Regions from separate parts of the Viridibacillus sp. d25.2 genome, predicted to be linked through region 2. Evidence: predicted binding sites of a transcription regulator. Region 2 holds the regulator's gene; each other region holds the start of a gene.

Region 1 (4,746 bases), 770 kb from region 2:
TTCTTTCAGAAAATTGAAAGAAGTATTTTTTAATAGAGTAAATACCAAGTAATTCTATAGAAGTTACATAATATAAACAGATTTGAGGGATGCAGTATGCTCGATATTCAGAATCTTATGAAAGTATATAAAACAAAAAAAGGTAAAGTAACGGGCGTGGAGAACGTATCACTGAAAATCAACAAAGGTGAAGTCTTCGGTATCGTAGGCTACTCTGGAGCAGGGAAAAGCTCACTTCTACGTTGTATCAATTTATTAGAGCGACCAACGAGTGGCAGTATCGTTGTAAATGGTCAAGACTTAACGAAGCTAAAAGGTGAGCAACTTCGAAAAGCTCGTTTGAAAATTGGTATGATTTTTCAACATTTTTACTTAATCAGTCAAAAAACTGTCGGGGAGAACATCGAATTTTCTTTAAAAGCAGCAGCTACACCGCCGGCACATATTAAAGCTCGTGTAAAAGAATTGCTAGAAATGGTTGGTTTAGCTGAGAAAATCGATGTCTATCCAGCACAATTAAGTGGCGGTCAAAAGCAACGTGTCGGTATCGCTCGAGCACTTGCAAATAACCCATCTATACTACTTTGTGATGAAGCAACTTCAGCACTTGATCCAAAAACGACAGTTTCCATTTTACGATTACTGAAGAAAATCAACCGTGAGCTTGATATTACAATCGTCTTGATTACTCATGAAATGGATGTTGTTAAAGAAATTTGTGATCGCATGGTTGTTATGCAAGATGGGAAAGTCATTGAAGAGGGTGCTGTCTATGACATTTTTGCAAATCCAGTTGAGCCTTTAACCCAAGAGTTTATCAGTAGTGTTGTATCATTTGAACTTCCGCCAACAATTCTTAATGGTGTCAAAGGGAAGATGGTTAAAGTGCTATTCAAAGGGGATGTCGCTGGTGAGGGAGTCATCTCAGATATGATTCAAAACTTCGATGTACACGGGAATTTCCTGCACGGTACTATTGAGTATATTCAAGAAAAACCGCTTGGCATTTTCCTAATGGAGCTACAAGGTCATCCGGATAATGTGAAGAGAGCCATTTCTTATTTGGAAGGGCGCGGTGCGCTTGTGGAGGTGATTAACGATGTTATTTGATTTCGAACATTTCCTTAGCATGCTTCCAGATATATGGAAAGCATTTGGTGAAACATTACTCATGGTTGGTATTTCACTTAGCATTTCGCTAATCATCGGGTTACCATTAGGTATTATTTTATTTGTTACAAGCAAAGGTTTATCTTTACGAAACCGTTTTTTAAATGGCATTCTAGGATTTATCGTCAATCTTGTTCGTTCCATTCCTTATATCATTCTATTAGTAGCGTTGTTCCCACTAACCAAAATATTAGTTGGGGATACTATTGGGCCAGTAGCTGCGAGTGTTTCATTATCTGTAGCAGCAATCCCATTTTTCGCGAGACTTGTTGAAACGTCTATGCGTGAAATTGATAAAGGTGTCATCGAAGCATCAATTGCAGTCGGTGCAACACCGTGGATGATTGTAAAAGACGTGTTATTACCTGAAGCGAAATCAGGTATTATTCAAGGCATTACAATGACGGTTATTAGTTTAGTCGCATACTCTGCGATGGCCGGTATTATCGGCGGTGGTGGGATTGGTGACTTAGCAATTCGCTTTGGTTATTACCGCTATGACAACACAATCATGATTGCGACAGTTGTCATTTTAATAGTTATCGTCCAAATTATCCAACTTGCAGGCGATGCCATTTCAAAAGCAATCGATAAACGATAAAGGGGAGATTTCAAAATGAAAAAGTTTTTACTAGCAGCGTTATTATTCGTATTAGCAACAGCTTTAGTTGCATGTGGTAACAAGGATGAAAGTAAAGAAAAAGATTCAAAAGAGATTAAAATTGGCGCAACTGCAGGTCCTTATAGCGACATGTTGAACAAAGTTATCATCCCGCAATTAGAGAAAAAAGGCTATAAAGTAAAACCTGTTGAATTCAGTGACTATGTACAACCAAATAAAGCATTAGATTCCGGTGACATTGATGCAAACCTTTTCCAACACTCAATTTATCTTGAAAACTTTAATGAACAAAACAATATGAAACTAGTTGGCCTAATAAACGTGCCAACTGCACCGATGGGCTTCTTTGCAAAAGATTTTAAATCAATTGATGATATTAAAGACGGCGCAAAAGTAGCAATTGCTAACGATCCATCCAATGCAGCACGTACATTACTATCATTACAAGAACAAGGACTTATCAAAATTGATCCTAATATTGAAGAACTAAAAGCATCTGAAAAAGATGTTGTGGAAAATCCTAAAAACTTAGTATTCCAACCAATCGAAGCAGCAGGGCTACCACGCGCAATCGAAAGTGCTGACCTTGTTGGTGTCCCGGGAAACTTTGCGCTTGCAGCAGGACTTGACCTACAAGATGCACTATTCTTAGAAAACATGCCTGATAAATTCCGTAACGTTATCGCAGTTAAAGAAGAAAACAAAGACTCACAACTAGCTAAAGACATCTTAGAAATCGTTAAATCAGAAGAATTTGAAAAAAATATCGACAAAGAATTCAAAGGCTTCGGAAAACCTGACTGGATGAAATAACCCCGAGAGTCTAGCGAATCTAATTTAGCCTTACACCTCCCTTCCAAGATACTGGGAATTACAGGACTTTAAATCAGCTTTTGATCCATTAAAAGGACTGAGTAAAAATTACCACTTCTAAAAAAGAACATTTGTGCGTATAATATATACAAACAAATGTTCTTTTTTCGTTGTGGAGGGAGAGTGAAAACAATGAAAGATCAGTTAATAAAAGCGATGCAACACAATCAGTTAGTAAATATGATGTACACTTCAAAGTCTGGAGTCATCACGAAAAGGTTTATCAAAATAATTAAGATAGCCAATAGCGTACTTTTGTTCTCGATAATATTCTTGTTATTGTTCCAGTTCCAGTTGTCTATAAAGAGCGAGGGATTATTTAATGTATGAAAACCTGCCTGAACGTTCCATTATATGTATTGATATGAAGTGTTTTTACGCCAGTATCGTAGCGATGTTACATGGATTAGATGTTATGACAACACCAATAGCGGTTATTGGTAACTTTGAACAACCAGGTAGTGTCGTACTAGCTGCTAGTCCAGCCATGAAAGAACGATTCCGAATCAAAACAGGGAATCGTCGTTATGAAATACCTAAGCATCCTGACATTAGATTGTTTGAGCCGAAAATGAGTTTCTTTATTCAAATATCGATGACGATTACAAAATTAATCTCTAATTACGTCCCGGTTGATGCTATACATGTGTATAGTATAGACGAAAGTTTTGTTGATTTAACTGGCACTGAAAAGCTTTGGGGTTCACCTGAAGAAACGGCTAAGGAAATACAAAGGGCTATTCTTGACCAATTTAATATACCTAGTGCAGTAGGTATGGGACCAAATATGTTAATAGCCAAATTAGCTTTAGACCTTGAAGCAAAGAAAACAGGCTTTGCTAAATGGACGTATGAAGATATTCCAAAGAAATTATGGCCAGTTCGCCCCCTTTCTGAAATGTGGGGAATTGGTAAACAGATGGAAGTGAATCTAAATGCTATGGGGATACAAACAGTCGGTGGTTTGGCTAATTCAGATCTAAAAGAATTAGAAAAGCGCTTTGGTGTAATGGGCAATCAACTCTATTACCATGCATGGGGAATCGATTTATCCACATTAGGGGAGCCGTTATTAACAAACGGAACTTTAAGTTTTGGTAAGGGCCAAATGCTGATGAGGGATTACCACACACGAAAAGAAATCTCTGTAGTGCTTCTTGAAATGTGTGAGGACGTAATGAAGCGAACACGGGATGCAGGCTATGTTGGCCGTACAATTAGTATTGGTCTTTCTTATAGTCGAAACGCTATGACCAAAGGATTCCATCGATCTAAAACGATTGCAGTACCAACAAGCGAAACACTTGTGATGTATAAAACTTGTATTGAATTGCTGGATAAACATTTTGCAGGTGAACCAGCTCGGCAGTTATCTGTCCGAATATCCAACTTAGAGAGAGAGCATAGCATTCAATTGGATTTATTTGATGAACGTAAGCCACAGCGTCAAATAATCGGTCCTACAATGGATGCAATACGCAACAAGTTTGGAGCTACCTCAATATTAAGAGCAGTTTCTTTCACAAAAGCTGGTACAGCTATTAATCGAGATCGCTTAGTTGGTGGTCATTTGGCATAGGAGTGATTTATTAATGATACAAGACAGAGGTAATATTAAATGGGCATCGATGATGTTGCCGGAGCATTTGGAGCTTCTTAGAGAGTACAAACAAGAGCGCACAGAACAGCCAAGAGAATTGGCTGAATGGGAACTGGAAGAACTACAGAAAACAATCGATCAAGCTTTTAATCAACAATTGGACATAAAATTAGAAGTGTGGAAGGACTACAAAATCACACAATGGACTGGAATAATTAAATCGATTAATACTAATGAACTCATACTTGAAACACTACTTAAAACGAAAAGTATTTCAATCCAAAGTATTCAATCAGCTCAACTGGATGCTGATTATTATGATTAAAGCCGACGAAAGACAGTTACTTCATAATTATCTTTTGTTGGAATTAGCACTTAAATCATTGCAGGTTGACTATCGTAAATTAGAGCAGTTTAAAATGAAAACGGTATTTCTTCCAATGATGGAATCATTGCTAAAGGATCTAAGACAAGAATATTT
Region 2 (4,746 bases):
AAATTGTGCTTAATTTAAAAGATTATTCTTATTTTGTTTTTGACGTAATTTCTCAGGAGTCACTTCATTTCCCTCTGGATCGAAAACGCGGACATTTTCAATTGTCTCACGCATTGAAGATCGGAATGTGTCTAAATACTCTTTTCGAAGTGCTGTTTGCTCCTTTGCTTCCTCTACAGTCAAGCCTTGTGCTTTTGATTTTTTTGAAAGTACACTTATACGTTGTAATTTTTCTTTTGATAACATTATTTTCTCACCTTTCATACAGACATTAATACAAAGGTATGCAAAAAAGACCGCAAGCGCAAGCTTTTAGTCTTTTTTTTGCTCTTTTAACTCCATAAATCTACGATGAATCGTCGCTTTACTAACTTGGAAACCTAATCCTCTTAAAGTATCTGTAATTTCTTCAAACGTCATACCCTTTTGTCTAAGTTGGATTATTTGTTCAATTGGAACATCTATCCGATCTCGTCCTTCAGGATTCCCTCGATCTTTTAAATTTTTCTCTGGTCTGTACCCGTTCTGAACAGCTCTCCGCATCCCTCTGCGGATTTTAGCATTATGTAATTTACGTTGATACTCTTCAACAATTGCTAATATTTCTAACAACATAGCATCCATTTCATTTAATCGAACATGACCTGCATCACTTAAAGTAAAAATGTCTGTATTCGTTTTTTGCAATAAATGAAGTACCGCCATTCGACCATTCCCACGTCCTAAACGTGTTTCATCTTGTACAAACAGTGTTGGTTGATCATAGTCCTTTACACATTCGAGTAAATCAAGTAATCCTTCACGATCAATATCATATCCACTATGTCGATCTGAAAAGACTTGAGCAACTTCATAGCCTTTACTCGCTGCAAATTCTCTTAACTCAATCTCTTGCCTTTCAAGCGAAGTATCTTGTGTATCTTTTTCTGTACTAACACGACAATAGAGTATTGCTATTTTCTGTTTCATTTTTTATCACTCGCCACTTCTACCCCTATATTTTGAACTTTAATATTATCATGTTCTGGAACTATTAGAGTATGCCCCGCATATATCGTATCGTCAATTAAATTGTTTTCATTCTTAACCTTTGATATCCATTCATGGTCAGCCATTTTACCTTTATATCTATTCGCCAGAGAAATTAGAGTATCCCCGTCGTGAACTTTAATCTCTTTATATGAAGTATTCCCACTATTTGCAAACACTAAAATCAATGTGAAGATTACGCAAAACCCAAAAAGCAATGTAATATATTGATATTTTTTTAACCAACTCATACTGATTCTCCCCTTTATTCGAATACCTGTTCGGAATGTATGTTCTAAATATAAACAGAACACTTGTTTTTGTCAACGACTTTTTCGAACTTATGTTTGCATTGTTTGTTCGCTAATGCTATACTATTAATAACTTTTACATAGTATGAGATAAAGAGGTGATTGGATTGAAAAAAGTATCGAAAAGACAAGAAGACATATTGGGTTTCATCAAAGAGGAAGTTCGCACTAAAGGATACCCGCCTTCCGTCCGTGAAATTGGTGAAGCAGTTGGTCTTGCATCAAGTTCTACAGTCCACGGACATCTTGCTAGACTTGAGAGCAAAGGACTAATTCGACGAGATCCAACGAAACCTCGTGCAATCGAAATATTAGATCAGCAAGATTCTACAATTGCAAAACAAGGTGTTGTACATGTACCACTAGTTGGTAAAGTTACTGCAGGCCTTCCTATTACAGCAATTGAAAATATTGAAGAATACTTCCCAATCCCAGATTCTTATGGGACAACTGAAGACCAAATTTTCATGCTTGAAATCATGGGTGAATCTATGATAGATGCTGGTATATTAGATGGAGACTATGTAATCGTGAAACAACAAGCCACTGCAAATAACGGTGAAATTGTTGTAGCGATGACAGAGGACAATGAGGCAACTGTTAAGCGATTCTTTAAAGAGGAATCTTATTTCCGCTTACAGCCTGAGAACTCTTCTATGGAGCCAATTATTGTAGATCAAGTTTCCATTTTAGGTAAAGTAGTCGGTTTATATCGTAACGTTTTATAAAAGTCAACCATACAGGATTGTAAGAATCATTGTTAATTTATTTGATTCTTACAATCTTTTTATATACATAACGAAGATATATTTAATATAATCGATCGTTCCTTCTCACGTAACTCCTATTGTATTAGTATTCGGACCTAGTCCCCATTTTATTTGAATTTAGTACGCTACTGTTTCTTCAAGAACACATGTAAAATCAGCAATAGGTAATATAAGGGCGCGAATAATAATGCAAATTAATTTCAAAAATGAAGATGACGTTTTAACATTAAAAAATAATAACTATGCCGATTACTTAGACAGTTACTTGGAATTTTCCTTTTATCATAAATCAAGGAGAATCTAAATGAAAAACTTTATTATGCTATCGATATCTATAGTTTTATTATTAATTAGTGGATGTTCTCAAACAAATCTAAAAGAAAATAAAGATTTTACAGAGATCATTGGTGATATATCGGTATCTAAAATTGAAGTTGTTGATGGGAGAAACAGGAAAAGACATAGTATTACTGAAAAAGAAAAAATAAAACAATTTAATCAGCTTTTAAATGCACGGGCGTATAGTGAATTTGAAGAGCATGAAGTAATAAAGGGATATATCTATAGTGCTACTCTTTATAGCGACAACAAAGATGTTAAAATAACATTTCAAGACGGTGAAATAAGTATTGATAAAACTTATTATTCACTCGATAAGCCGATATCAGAAAAAGCTATATCCAATCTGTTAAAGTGAAAAAAACAGTTTAAAAGAGGATTGATGTATCAATCCTCTTTTTTGAAGAGTTGCAGTTTAATCAATCTCTTTTACAAAAACTCACTCCACATCAAAACCAAACCCATGTATTTTGTTCAATCTTTATTCAAAATATGTGGGTTTCTCAATTATAAACTAAGCGTTTGCAGCATACTTTTAATCAAACTTTATTTCAAAGCTACAGTGGGATTTTAGCGTGGTTAGCAGGAGGAATTAAAGGTAATATTATCGCAGGTATTATTGGGGCTTGTTTTTGGCGGAAAATTATTAGGCAAATGGGGTTCAACATTAAGTGATTTTTATATTATCCCGACTTTAATAGGTGCAATCGTATTAATCCTAATCGTAAGTGTCATTACGAAATTGATGAATAATAATACGTGATAAAGACCTGGGCTAGTTGCTCAGGTCTTTGTTTTTTTATCCATAATTAGATAAAAAAGAGCCATCGCTATATTCAGCTTTGGCTCTTTTAATACACTAATCTAATTACAAGCCAATGTCATGTTTATTTTCATCTTTTCACATCAAAACCCTCTAACCTATCTATTTCTATTTAAGTTGTACTTAAATTAAATCGCTTTCCATAACGATAAGGAAAATATCCAGTTTGGATCGCCGTTTCCTTGATAACTTTGAACCGCTTCATATTTTTTTCCCTGATGTTCTACTCTATTACCCTTTGTATATGCTTTATACGGATTCCATTGTTCATAAGAGGAACTCTGCTCTTTTGTCTTAACAGTAAGAATATTACTTTTAATTGATTCATTTCCAGATGCATCAACTGCCGTAACTGTATACTTATATGTTGTATTTGACTGTAAGTTCTTGTCCATAAATGATGTAGTGTTGGATGTTCCAGCTGCTATCAGTTGTCCACTTGATGTTTCTCTGTATACAACATAATGGTCAACTGCTATATTGTCTTCTGATGGACTCCACATTAAGTCTACACTAGATGATGTTTGCCCCATACTATGTAGTCCTTTTGGTTGGGTTGGTGCTTCATTATCTGGAACTTTATTTCCTGTCTTTGCAACAACAGCTTCACTTTCTTGTGAAACATTTCCTGCTGCATCTATGGCCTTCACTGTATACTTATATTTTGTATTAGCCGTTAATTTTCCATCTGTAAATGTAGTTCCTGGTACCGTTCCAATTACTTTTCCATCACGTAATACTTGATATTCTTTTACCCCTACGTTATCTGTAGAGGGCTCCCAGTTTAATTTCACACTGTTTTCTGTAACTTTCGCTACATATAATTTTTGTGGTTGTGTTGGAGCTTTTGTATCCGAGTTTTCATTATTAATTAAATTAACATCGATTACACTATAGAAAGCGTTTGCAGTATCAGCTATATCCCAAACAGCCAAAATCACATGGTATCCGCTTCGATCTGTTGGTACGTTAATTTTATGCGATGGATTATTAGATGCTGTAGAACCGTTATGTTGTATAACTCCAATCGGATCAAGAACAGCACGGGTTAAAGGTTTATTAGGATTCCATCCTTTTTTTGTAATATAATAGTGCCATTTGCTCGTTGCATGCAGTGCAGTATATTTCCATGTGAAAGTATTTTCACCACCAGTGATTGTATTCTTAAACCAACGATCTGTAGATTGTTGGTCAAGAATTCCACCAAACATACCACCAGCTGAAGCAATTTTTCCGTCTGCCGGCCCATCTTGTGGGAACCCTTTTGGTGCTTCTAAACTCTGCGGTTCATACATTACATTTCCACAACTCAAGTTAAGCGCTCCATAATTTGAACTACATAACGCAGCACGACTACTAGGTTTTTCTACAAATCCATGAGCGTTTGCGTTCTCAGGTATTAAAGTAATTCCCAAGATACCTGTTGCTAATATAAAAGCACTTACTCCCGTTTTTCTTTTACTTATTTTCGTTA
Region 3 (4,746 bases), 470 kb from region 2:
GGCTTGTTGTTTTTTGGTCAATAGAAATTGCTGGCGATAGCCCTTCTATTGCATCAACATCCGGCTTATCCATTTGACCTAAAAACTGACGAGCATATGCAGATAAAGACTCCACATAACGTCTTTGACCTTCCGCATAAATCGTATCGAACGCAAGAGATGATTTTCCAGAACCTGATAAGCCAGTTATTACAACGAGCTTATCACGCGGAATTTTAACATCTACATTTTTCAAATTATTTGCACGTGCACCTTGAACGATAATTTCTTGGTTTTTCAATTCCTTCATCCTTCCGCTTTCAGTTCCAGGATTGTATCACGAAGCTCTGCAGCACGTTCGAAGTCGAGCGCTTTTGCGGCATCCTTCATTTCTTTTTCTAAAGATAATAAGAGCGTTTCTCTTTCTTGCTTTGTAAGTTTTTTACCCTTCATTACTTTCGTTACGTATGTTTCTGGTTCTTCCGCTGCCTGAGTTGCTCTAATTACATCGCGAATTTCCTTTTGAATAGTTCTTGGTGTAATCCCGTGCTCCTCATTATAGGCTGCTTGAATTGTACGACGTCGATTCGTTTCGTCGATTGCTTTTGTCATCGAATCCGTCATACGATCTGCATACATTATAACGTGACCATTCGAATTACGTGCCGCTCGTCCAATTGTTTGGATGAGCGAACGCTCTGAACGTAAGAAGCCTTCCTTGTCTGCATCCAGTATGGCTACCAAAGAAACCTCTGGAATATCGATACCTTCACGTAGTAAGTTAATGCCGATTAATACGTCGTATGTTCCCATACGTAATTCACGAATTATTTCGATTCGCTCTAACGTTTTTACTTCTGAGTGTAGATACTGTACCTTAATCCCAATTTCTTTTAAATAATCCGTTAAATCTTCAGACATTTTTTTCGTTAAGGTTGTGATTAATACACGTTCATTTTTTTCAGTCCGTAAATTAATTTCATGGATTAAATCATCAATCTGCCCTTCAATTGGACGTACTTCAATTTCTGGATCAAGTAGACCAGTCGGACGAATAATTTGCTCTACCATGTCAGGTGTATGTTCCAATTCATAAGGTCCTGGTGTAGCAGAAACGAAAATCGCGTTATGAACATGTTTCTCAAATTCTTCAAATTTTAACGGTCTATTATCAAGTGCTGACGGTAAACGGAATCCATGATCAACTAAAACGCCTTTGCGCGCTTGGTCACCATTATACATTCCTCGAATTTGAGGTAGCGTAACATGACTTTCATCCACAACTAACAAAAAGTCCTCTGGGAAGTAATCTAATAATGTGTACGGTGTTGCGCCAGATGGTCTTAGGGTTAAATGACGCGAATAGTTTTCGACACCAGAACAGAAGCCCATTTCACTCATCATTTCTAAATCATAATTTGTTCTTTGTTCTAAGCGTTGTGCCTCGAGTAATTTATCTTCTTCACGAAGTTTCTCAAGTTGCTCTTTTAATTCAACTTTTATATTCTCGATAGCTTTTATCATCTTTTCTTCCCGTGTAACGAAGTGGGATGCTGGGAAAATGGCGACATGCTCTCGTTCGCCGAGAATTTCTCCTGTTAAAGCATCGACTTCCCGGATACGTTCTACTTCATCACCAAAAAATTCTACACGCAAGCATCTCTCATCTCTCGATACCGGGAAAATTTCGACAACATCACCACGTACACGAAATGTTCCGCGTGTAAAATTAATATCATTGCGTTCATATTGAATATCTACTAGTTTACGTAACAATTGATTCCGTTCTATGTCCATTCCTGTTCGGATAGACAATACCATTTCTCGATACTCTTCTGGTGAACCGAGACCATAAATACAAGAAACAGACGCGATGACGATGACATCTTCTCTTTCAAATAATGACGATGTTGCCGAATGTCGCAGCTTATCAATTTCATCATTAATACTAGAGTCCTTCTCGATATATGTATCCGTTTGAGGTACATAAGCTTCTGGCTGATAATAGTCATAATAGCTAACGAAATATTCTACTGCATTATTTGGAAAAAACTCTTTAAATTCACTATATAATTGACCAGCAAGTGTCTTATTATGTGCGATCACAAGGGTCGGTTTTTTGACTTCTTTAATAACATTAGAAATTGTAAATGTTTTACCTGTACCAGTTGCTCCTAGTAAGGTTTGGTGTTGTTTACCTTTACGGACACCTTCGACAAGCTCTGCGATTGCTGCTGGCTGATCGCCATTTGGCTTGTATGGTGAATGTAAATCAAATGCCTGAACCATAGCCACGTCCTCCTTGTTACTAATTACATATATTTTACCATAGCAAATTGGAAATATCGAGCAATAAGCGAACATACGTTTTTCGAAATAGTTTCATTGATTCGGCGATAATTATACTTTGAGGATACTTGGTATTTAGCATTTTTCTCTTTTTTATCTTTGATAACTTCAGAATAAAACAAGAATCAATTATGCCTCGGCATAATTGCGTCCGGAATCGGCTTTGTGCTTGCACAAAGAACCCCTTTCCGATTCCATGACATCCGCCGGAGGCTTTGGGCCAACACGATGTTGGTCACTCAGTCGTTGCCACCGGACGTGGCGTTCTTAGACTAAGTTCCTCAATTTCAGCGGGTGTTTGGACACCCGCTGAAAAGCAGCTTAAATCCGCATTCATCTCACCACCTATATAGGTGGGAGACTTCTGCTGAAAGGTGTTAAATCTGCCTTTCTAACATTACTTACACCTTTTTAATTACTCACCCTTTCGCGACAGTTTATCCAATAAAAAAATCGTCCCCATAAAGGAACGATTTTTGCTATGTTATAAATTCTCTATGTATAAGCTTAAAACTTATACTAGCATGTCTAATATCAATCAATAATTGTCTAACAATGCTTATCCGACGGTTGTCTGTAATTTCTCTAATTCTTGGACGTATTGATAAAAGGCGACTTCATTTCTTTCATCTAAAGCCGAGTCAATGCAAGCTAATAAATACTCTTCAGTTTGTGCACGATGTACATGGTTTAAAAACAAATCTAAATAGATTGTATCCAACAATTTCTCAGCATTATTCATGTTATCAGTTCGTCCAAGAGCTTTTAAAAAATCAGTATAGGAATAATATTTATCCAACGATCTCACCTCGAATGCCTTTTTTCTATTATAAGAAATTTCAGAAAAATAAGCAATCTTATTTCGTATATTAGGTAATATTTAGGATTTTTAATATTATATTCCATTTATTCGTTGCGCTTTATACCAATTATAGTTAAAATGATAGTTAAATTATACTAATTTCGATTATTTTTGAAGGGAGGAATATATATTGGGAGAAAAACTGACAAAATTATCTAATTTCACTTTGTCTTTTAGTACGTTTGCACTTATGCCAGTTTTTGAGGGTAATAGCATTTACACAAGAGTAATTGAAAAGGAGAGGGAATTTCTTGTAGATGCAAGACCATCTCGAGTAATCCATAAATCTTGTTCTGACTATGGTACTTCTTTTAAGCTTGCTACTAACAAGTCAAAAGAATATCTTGGCGCACGTCATAAACTACCAATTGTTGTTGCATATGATTATGGTACACCTTGTATTTTCATGCCCACTTTATCGCCTAATTCGCACTATAATGTTTGGTTTGCTATGCATGCAATTGAGTTTTTTGAAGACGCTGGTCCATCAAGAAGTCTTGTTTCGTTTAAAAATGGACAAGATGTAGAAGTAGACGTTTCAGTCATCACAATGAGAACTCAACTAGCGATGGCATACTTTTTACAGCAACGTTTTGAGATTAAACGTCCTTCTCTTTTTTAAATTGGACTTTTGTTAAATATATTGTTAACAGCTCTTCTACTCGGTTACGTAATCGAATATTAGAATACCGACGATGTTCTTTAGTATTATTGTAAACAAAGATATATTCAGAAAATAACTCATCACGATTTCCTCGCATAATTTTAAGCCGGTTTTTTTGCAAATATTGATGAGCTGCATTTAATTCACTTTGCACTTGCTTCATCGCTTCATGCACTAAATCGATATATGGCCGCTTCAATTTGAATGTTCCTTGTTCAAATGCTTTACAGTCTCTTTCGAAAATGGAAAGTACCATTGGTAAGTAAATAACTGTTTCAAGCACTACAAGAGCTTCATTTGGGATACGCGACATGCTTCCACCTCCAAAATAAGAACGTTTGTTCCTATTTAATATTTTACTACGTTTATAAGAAATTGCAAGTAGGAAGCATACCCTTTTTACATGCAAAAAAGCCATTCAACGAATTACTCCGTCGAATGGCTTTTCATAGTTAAAATCAATTATGCCTCGGCATAATTGCGTCCGGAATCGGCCGGAGGCTTCTGCTGAAAGAAATTATAGTTTAGAACGTAAGTAAGCATTGATAAATTGATCAATGTCACCGTCCATAACATTTTGCACATTTCCTGTTTCAGCACTTGTGCGGTGGTCTTTTACCATTGAGTATGGGTGGAATACGTATGAACGAATTTGACTACCCCAGCCAATTTCTTTTTGTTCTCCACGAATTTCATCCAATTCTGCTTGTTGTTCATCAATTTTTAATTGATACAATTTAGCTTTTAACATACCCATAGCTTTTTCACGGTTCTTAATTTGCGAGCGTTCAGCCTGACATTGAACAACAGTATTTGTTGGTAAGTGTGTAATACGAACAGCGGAGTCAGTTGTGTTAATATGCTGACCACCAGCACCAGTTGCACGGTACGT

What was found. The regulator LexA, encoded in region 2, represses DNA repair genes until DNA is damaged. The targets are predictions, from matches to a motif close to CGAACATATGTTCG.
Region 1: a site for LexA is predicted at 2,755-2,768, ahead of ACZLO7_RS20510 (Y-family DNA polymerase). Genes of this name have one in related genera too.
Region 3: a site for LexA is predicted at 2,337-2,350, ahead of uvrB (excinuclease ABC subunit UvrB). Genes of this name have one in related genera too.

What each region holds. Positions count from the first base shown of each region.
Region 1 is NZ_CM196652.1:4,184,440-4,189,185, reverse strand. Features, by position in the region: gene ACZLO7_RS20525 (methionine ABC transporter ATP-binding protein) at 97-1,110, shown strand; gene ACZLO7_RS20520 (methionine ABC transporter permease) at 1,100-1,771, shown strand; gene ACZLO7_RS20515 (MetQ/NlpA family ABC transporter substrate-binding protein) at 1,787-2,605, shown strand; gene ACZLO7_RS20510 (Y-family DNA polymerase) at 2,988-4,244, shown strand; gene ACZLO7_RS20505 (YolD-like family protein) at 4,258-4,590, shown strand; gene ACZLO7_RS20500 (YhjD family protein) at 4,583-4,746, shown strand, end outside.
Region 2 is NZ_CM196652.1:3,409,928-3,414,673, forward strand. Features, by position in the region: gene ACZLO7_RS16845 (DUF896 domain-containing protein) at 10-246, opposite strand; gene ACZLO7_RS16850 (YneB family resolvase-like protein) at 313-969, opposite strand; gene yneA (cell division suppressor protein YneA) at 966-1,280, opposite strand; gene lexA (transcriptional repressor LexA) at 1,448-2,068, shown strand; gene ACZLO7_RS16865 (hypothetical protein) at 2,415-2,807, shown strand; partial or broken gene ACZLO7_RS16870 (GlsB/YeaQ/YmgE family stress response membrane protein) at 2,972-3,212, shown strand; gene ACZLO7_RS16875 (lytic polysaccharide monooxygenase) at 3,401-4,746, opposite strand, start outside.
Region 3 is NZ_CM196652.1:3,878,525-3,883,270, forward strand. Features, by position in the region: gene uvrA (excinuclease ABC subunit UvrA) at 1-280, opposite strand, end outside; gene uvrB (excinuclease ABC subunit UvrB) at 286-2,268, opposite strand; gene ACZLO7_RS19115 (IDEAL domain-containing protein) at 2,888-3,070, opposite strand; gene ACZLO7_RS19120 (competence protein ComK) at 3,321-3,812, shown strand; gene ACZLO7_RS19125 (YhjD family protein) at 3,790-4,167, opposite strand; one part of gene prfB (peptide chain release factor 2) at 4,372-4,746, opposite strand, start outside.